Linked DNA regions of Spirosoma rhododendri. The protein of the gene in region 1 binds, or shares a complex with, the protein of each later gene. Links are inferred from orthologs where the notes say so. Each region holds a gene or a part of one and is shown on either strand. Other genes may lie near its edges.

The links.
Region 2: the proteins of uvrA (region 1) and mfd are in contact, whole or in part, in a crystal structure (PDB 4DFC), measured with the Escherichia coli proteins. The link is inferred for Spirosoma rhododendri from one-to-one orthologs.

The regions. Positions count from the first base shown.
Region 1 is NZ_CP051677.1:972,598-976,083, forward strand. What follows is about bases 72-3,486. They hold uvrA (excinuclease ABC subunit UvrA), read right to left. Parts: upstream 3,131-3,486; coding sequence 272-3,130; downstream 72-271. Other genes in these bases: HH216_RS03760 (DUF3761 domain-containing protein), read left to right, coding at 3,251-3,486. Outside these bases: HH216_RS03750 (hypothetical protein), read right to left, coding at 1-48. UniProt on the Escherichia coli protein: The UvrABC repair system catalyzes the recognition and processing of DNA lesions. UvrA is an ATPase and a DNA-binding protein. A damage recognition complex composed of 2 UvrA and 2 UvrB subunits scans DNA for abnormalities.
Region 2 is NZ_CP051677.1:1,419,161-1,423,098, forward strand. What follows is about bases 19-3,885. They hold mfd (transcription-repair coupling factor), read right to left. Parts: upstream 3,573-3,885; coding sequence 219-3,572; downstream 19-218. Other genes in these bases: HH216_RS05605 (SUMF1/EgtB/PvdO family nonheme iron enzyme), read right to left, coding at 19-177; HH216_RS05615 (barstar family protein), read right to left, coding at 3,678-3,885. Also shown: more of HH216_RS05605, read right to left, coding at 1-18; more of HH216_RS05615, read right to left, coding at 3,886-3,938. UniProt on the Escherichia coli protein: Couples transcription and DNA repair by recognizing RNA polymerase (RNAP) stalled at DNA lesions. Mediates ATP-dependent release of RNAP and its truncated transcript from the DNA, and recruitment of nucleotide excision repair machinery to the damaged site.

The sequences.
Region 1 (3,486 bases):
GAGAACGACCAGCACCAGCAGGACAACGTAAAAAAATGGGCTACGCATGAACCGTATCAATCAGGTTAGTTAATCGAAACGAAGATAGTTTTTTACAGCCCGTCGACAGCTATACAGCTACTAAAAAGGCCCAACTATCGTTAGTTGAGCCTTTTTTCGAATCATTTGTCATTCCGACGACAGGAGGAACCTTCGTCACTGTCTGGTACTTTTCACAGGTAACGAAGATTCCTCCTGTCGTCGGAATGACAAAACTATGCCGTGTAACTTGTCAACCAGCCATCTCCAGTTTCAGGAACTTGCCAGTATAGCTGCCTTTCGCTTCAGCGACTTTTTCGGGCGTGCCTTCGGCGATGATCTGACCACCTTTGTTGCCGCCTTCCGGCCCCAGGTCGATAACGTGATCGGATACTTTGATGACATCCAGATTGTGTTCGATAATCAGCACGGTGTTGCCCTTGTCGGCGAGCTTGTTCAGCACGTCGAGCAGGTGAGCAATGTCCTGAAAGTGCAGGCCGGTGGTTGGTTCGTCGAGGATGTACAGCGTTTTACCAGTGTCTTTCTTCGACAGTTCCTCGGCCAGTTTTACCCGCTGGGCTTCGCCACCCGACAGCGTTGTCGCGTGTTGCCCCAACGTGATATACCCCAGCCCCACGTCATTCAGCGTCGTTACTTTTCGCAGAATTTTGGGTTGACTCGCGAAGAATTCCAGCCCCTGCTCAACGGTCATGTCGAGTACATCGGCAATGGACTTGCCCTTGAAGCGCACTTCCAGCGTTTCGCGGTTAAAGCGTTTACCTTTGCAGGTTTCGCACAGCACGTGAACATCGGGCAGAAACTCCATCTCGACCTTTTTCATACCCGCGCCTTCGCAATCTTCGCAGCGGCCACCCTTCACGTTGAACGAGAACCGACCGGGTTTATATCCGCGAATTTTGGCTTCGGGCAATTCGGCGAACAACGTGCGAATCTCGGAGAACATACCCGTGTAGGTGGCCGGATTTGAGCGGGGCGTCCGACCAATCGGCGACTGATCGACCTCGATTACTTTGTCCAGGTGCTCTAGTCCGTCGACGGTTTTGAACGCAAGCGGCTCCCGCTTCGACTTATAAAAATGCCGGTTCAGAATTGGGAACAGCGTCTCGTGAATCAACGACGATTTACCACTACCCGAAACGCCCGTGATGCTGATCATCCGGCCAAGCGGCAGTTTCAGTGTCACGTTTTTCAGGTTGTGACCCGTCGCGTTTTTGATGAGCAAAAACTTACCGTTACCCTTGCGTCGTTCGGCCGGTACGGCAATCGCCCGGCGACCGCTCAGGTAGTCGGCGGTGGTGCTGCCGTTCTGAATAAACTCATCGGGTGTACCGATACCGACAACCTGCCCGCCATGCCGACCCGCGCCGGGGCCAATGTCGAGGATAAAGTCGGACTCAAGCATCATGTCTTTGTCGTGCTCCACGACCAACACCGTGTTGCCCAGATCGCGCAGGTTTTTTAGCGAATCGATCAGTTTCACGTTGTCGCGCTGATGCAGACCGATGCTCGGTTCGTCCATGATGTACAACACCCCGACGAGTTGCGTACCGATCTGCGTGGCCAGCCGTATCCGCTGCGCTTCCCCACCCGACAACGTCCGTAACGAGCGGTCGAGCGTCAGATAATCCAGCCCGATGTCGACCAGAAAGCCGATGCGCTTACGGATTTCTTTCAGGATTTCCTTACCGATCACGTTCTGCCGGTCGGTCAGGCGAGTTTCCACGCCATCGAACCAGGCGGTCAGTTCCGAAATGTCCATGCGGGCCAGTTCCGATATGTTCTTCTTGTCGATCTTGAAGAACAGCGACTCTTTTTTCAGCCGGGCACCGTGGCACTCCGGGCAGGTCTTGACGACCATGAAGTCTTTAATCCACTCCTGAATTTTGTCGGTGGAGTTCTCCTGCTGCCGCTTCAGAAAGTTGACAATCCCCTCGAACTTGAAACTGAAGTGGTCTGCTTCGTACTGCTTCTTCGATGGGTCGACCACGTCCGCTTCCGTACCGTACATCAGCGCATACAGCAAATCATCGGGATACTTGCTGACGGGCGTACTCAGACTCAGTTTGTATTTTTTCAGAATTGCTTCGATCTCCTTGAAAATCCACAGCTCGCGGTATTCACCCAGCGGTGCAATAGCACCCCGGCTTACACTCAGCGACTTATCAGGAATAACCGAATCTTCTGTGATTTCTTCGATCACACCCAGCCCGTTACAGACCGGACAGGCTCCATAGGGCGAGTTGAACGAGAACGAGTTTGGTGACGGTTCGTCGTAGCTGATGCCCGACTCGGGGTCCATCAGATTCTGCGAGAAATACACCAATTGACCATCCCCGTCGAGCATCTGCATCGCGCCTTTGCCCTGCTTCAGCGCCGTCTGCACCGACTGACTCAACCGGTAGCGGTCGTCAGCTTTGGGCACGATGCGGTCGATAACAATTTCGATATCGTGGATTTTGTACCGGTCGAACTGCATCTTCGGCACGATGTCCTGCACCACCCCGTCGACGCGCACTTTGGTGTAGCCCATCTTGGCGATCTGCACGAACAGTTCGCGGTAATGCCCCTTACGTCCTTTGATGACCGGTGCCAGCAGCGTCAGCTTCTGCCCGTTGTACTGCTCCAGAATCGTATCGATGATCTGATCCTGCGACTGCCGCTCCATCTTCCGGCCGGTTATATACGAGAACGCTTCCCCGGCGCGGGCGTAGAGCAATCGCAGAAAGTCGTAAATCTCGGTCGTGGTGCCGACCGTGGAGCGGGGGTTTTTCGAGGTCGTCTTCTGCTCGATCGAAATCACCGGACTCAGGCCGTTGATCTTGTCGACGTCAGGCCGTTCCATATCACCGATAAACGAGCGGGCATAAGCCGAGAAGCTCTCCATGTACCGGCGTTGGCCTTCGGCATAAATAGTATCGAACGCCAGCGATGATTTGCCGCTACCGCTGATGCCCGTCACGACCACCAGCTTGTTGCGGGGAATCGTGACGTCAATGTTCTTTAAGTTGTGTTCGCGAGCCCCCAGCACTTCGATTTGCTCGTAGCCGGTCAGGTCAATATCGTTCAGTTGAGTCGTTTCTTCGGTCGTCACGCTTGGGGTTGGCTTATTCTAAAAAACAACGTAAACGGACACCGCGTAGTTTCCTCAGACCCAACCGGATTTAGGGGGCGATAGTAGTTAATTCAGAACCGCGACTCACTTTAATAAGCTATGCGTCATCTGCTCTATCTCACCACTTTTCTACTCGGCTTCACTGATCCATCATCGGCCAACATAGCCGTTACCAACCCGGTCCACATAGTTGCTCACCGGCCTTCTCCCCGGCACATTCGGCATCGCAGTACGCGCACAAGTGCTTACCACTATTACCGAAACAGCGCAGGTAGTCGGGTCCAGTCGCCAACCTTCTATTCAGTTCCCCCGGCGGGCGCAACGGCCGAATGTCG
Region 2 (3,938 bases), 450 kb from region 1 along the record:
TTTCTGACCTGCAAACTTCTTTACCTGAAAACCGTCTTTTTCATTGTAGGCAATGCCAGTCGCCGTACTCTTCTTACCCGGCTGTACGCTCGTCGGGTGCTTCGGCTTACAGGCTGACAGAGCCGCCGTTGCCAGCAGCACATAAGCGGCTTGTTGCAGGTGATACTTTTGAATCATTGCTGTATTTTGTGTAAGATACGCTGGTGCTAAAGTAAGGATTAACTCGTCATTTCGGCCAGAACGGCGTTTAACTGCTCGACCGACTCAATGCCTGAATGCGTAAAAATCGGCCTTCCTTTCGACTCTTTTAATGAGCACTTCGCGGGATTTCGCTTGATGTACTCAATTACTTTGCCAAACTGGTCGGACGTGAAGAACGCGTCATTCCCGTTAGAAACGAAGTAGCCTTTCAGAATAGTATTCTTAAGCGTCAGTTTTTCAAGGTATAAGCGCTCGGCTTTCCACCGCACGTTTACCATGTCGATCAGGTTAATGACCTCTTCCGGAATTGGGCCGAAACGGTCCAGAATTTCCTGCCGGAACGCTTCCAGTTCGGTCGTATTTTCGATGCTGTCGAGACGGGTGTACAGAGCCAATCGCTCCGAAATGTTCTGTACGTAGCGTTCGGGAATGACGACCTGCAAATCGGTTTCGATAACTGTATCGGGCAGCCGCAGATTCAACTCGCCGGGTTTTGTCTCGAACAGATCTTTGAACTCGTTTTCGCGCAGTTCCTGCACGGCTTCGTCGAGCACTTTGTGGTACATCTCGAAACCCAGGTCATTAACGAATCCGCTTTGTTCGGCCCCCAACAGGTTACCCGCCCCCCGGATGTCGAGGTCGCGCATGGCAATTTTAAACCCTTCGCCAAGGTCGGAAAAGTCTTCCAGCGTTTGCAGGCGCTTGCGGGCGTCGGCCGTCAGTACCGACGGTGGGGGGGTCAACAGGTAGCAGAACGCTTTCCGGTTCGATCGTCCCACCCTACCCCGCATCTGGTGCAAATCCGACAGACCGAAGTAGTGCGCATTGTTAATCAGAATCGTGTTGGCGTTCGGGATATCCAGTCCTGATTCGATGATGTTCGTCGAGATCAGCACGTCGTAGTCGCCTTCAATAAAACGGGTCATCATCCGTTCCAGCTTCTCCCCTTCCATTTGCCCGTGGGCCACGCCAATCCGCGCTTCAGGTACTAGCCGCATAATCATATTACCAATCGACTCAATATCATTGATCCGATTATGCACGAAGAATGCCTGACCACCCCGACGAACCTCCGTGCTAATCGCGTCGCGAATGACAGTCTCGTTAAACGCATGAACCTCCGTCGTGACGGGTTGCCGGTTGGGTGGCGGAGTAGCGATAACCGACAGGTCGCGGGCACCCATCAGCGAGAAATGTAGCGTCCGGGGAATGGGCGTAGCCGTCAGCGTCAGCACGTCGACTTCGACACGCAGTTCCTTAAGCCGGTCTTTCGTCTTCACCCCGAACTTCTGCTCCTCATCGATAATCAGCAGGCCGAGGTCTTTAAATTTGATGTCTTTGTTAACAATCCGGTGCGTACCAATCAGAATATTAATCTCGCCGGATGCGACACCTTTCAGAATCTCTTTGATCTGCGCGGCTGTACGGAAACGGTTGATGTACGCGATTTTGACCGGGAAATCGGCCATGCGCTCCGAGAACGTCTTAAAATGCTGCATCGCCAGAATCGTCGTCGGGACAAGCACAGCGACCTGCTTGTTGTCGCTGACGGCTTTGAACGCGGCCCGGATCGCAATTTCTGTCTTGCCAAAACCAACGTCACCACACACGAGCCGGTCCATGGGGTTTGGCCGCTCCATGTCGTCTTTAACGTCCTTGGTGGCCTTCGCCTGATCGGGTGTGTCTTCGTAGAGGAACGACGATTCAAGCTCGGTTTGCAGGAATGTATCGCGGCTGTAGGCGTAGCCTGGCGCATTCCGGCGTTTGGCGTAGAGGGCAATCAGTTCGCGGGCAATGTCTTTGACCTGCTTACGAATGCGTGATTTCTTCTGTTCCCATTCCTGCGAACCCAGCTTACTCATCGGCGGGGGGCTCCCCTCCCGGCCGGTGTACTTCGCAATCTTATGCAGGCTGTGGATGCTGACCAGCAGAATGTCGTTGTCGCGGTAAATTAGCCGAATCGCTTCCTGCTGATTCCCCGCGTTGTCGACCTTTTCCAGCCCCGCAAACCGGCCAATGCCGTGATCGATGTGGGTTACGTAGTCGCCCGGTTGCAGCGTTTTAAGCTCCCGCAACGTCAGGGCTTTCGACTTGGTAAACTTATCCTGAACTTTGAATCGGTAGTACCGGTCGAAAAGCTGATGGTCAGTGAAGCAGACAATCTTCAGCGAATCGTCGATATACCCCTCGCGCAGACCGATGTTGAGCGGCTGAAACGTCAGGTGGGGGTCGAGTTCTTCGAAAATGCTACGAAGCCTGTCTAGCTGCTTGAACGACTCGGCCGCGATGACGTTGGTGTAGCCCTTCGCCTGATTGTCACCCAGGGTATCGACCAGCCGTTTGAAATCCTTGTTAAACGACGGCTGCGGCTTCGATTGATACTGCTGCCGGGTGTCGGTTTTGAAGTAGAATTTCCGCCCAAACTCGACCGTGCGAAACTCCTTGACCTGATTCAGGAACGTGCGTCGGGTTTCGAACAGATCGCCGGGGTCGGATATAACCTGAATCCCCCCGCTACTGGCCAAAATCGTCTCGAAGCTTTGCTCGGCCTTTTCGTAGCATTTCTCAATGATCTCCAGCGTAAACTCAACGTCCTTCGCCCAGATCGTGGTCGAATCAGGCAGGAAGCTGAAAAACGGGTCCCGCGTTTCCTCAATCAGCTTTGTCTGGATGTTCGGAATAACGTTGATGAAGTCAACCGGGTCGGTAGATAGCTGCGTTTCCGGGTTGAATTTGCGGATGCTTTCCACCTCATCGCCAAACAAGTCGATACGGAACGGGTATTCGCTGGCGAACGAAAAAACGTCGATAATACCCCCGCGTACCGAGAACTGACCCGCTTCATAGACGAAATCCGTCTTCTCGAACTCGTAGGTCAGCAGCAGATCGGCGACGAAGTTCGTATCGATCTTCTCCCCTACCCGGATGGTCAGCGTGTTAGCCTGCAACGACCGTTTGTTGATTACCTTCTCCGATAGGGCTTCGGGATATGTAACCATCAGCAGCCCATCTTTCGGGGCCGGGTTTAGCTTGTTAAGCACTTCCGCCCGCATCAGTACGTTGGCGTTCTCGACCTCCTCGTACAGATACGGCTTTTTGTACGACATGGGGAACAGCAACACCTCGCGTTCGAGCAGGTGCTGCAAGTCGTTGAAGAAGTAAGCCGCTTCATCGCGGTCGGTCATCACGAACAGGTGATTGCCCCCGACCGACTTAACAATAGCCGACGCAAACACCGCATCCAGACTACCCGCTAAGCCTTTAATTTGCAACCGCTGCGGATCCCCGGTAGGCTTGCGCCCAAACGGCTCCGACAGGATTTGTATAAAACTATCGTTGGCGTACAGGCCAACTAATTCGGCTGGTTTCAAGCGCAATCAGATTGTAAGTACAAACTGGAAAAGCCGCTGGACGCATAGTCCGGCGGCATAATTTTCTAACAGCGTATAAACAGAATTTGTTGCAGCCAGACAGGGCTATAAACTGGCCATCAGCTGAAAATCGATCTGCTCCTTTTCCAACGTTGTCTGGATGCGCGGGCTGTTCTCGAAAACGACGACAATCTCCTTTTTGTCCAGCATTTCGTCGTCGTCGAGCCACTTCCAGTCTTCGGCTGTCGCGTCCAGAATATTGAACACGCTGGCTACTTTGGCCGGGTCGCGCTCTTTGCTAATCAGATCGGTGGTGTTGGTGAAGTACAGTACGATACGCTCGTCTTCCAGCCATTGCAGGTCGTT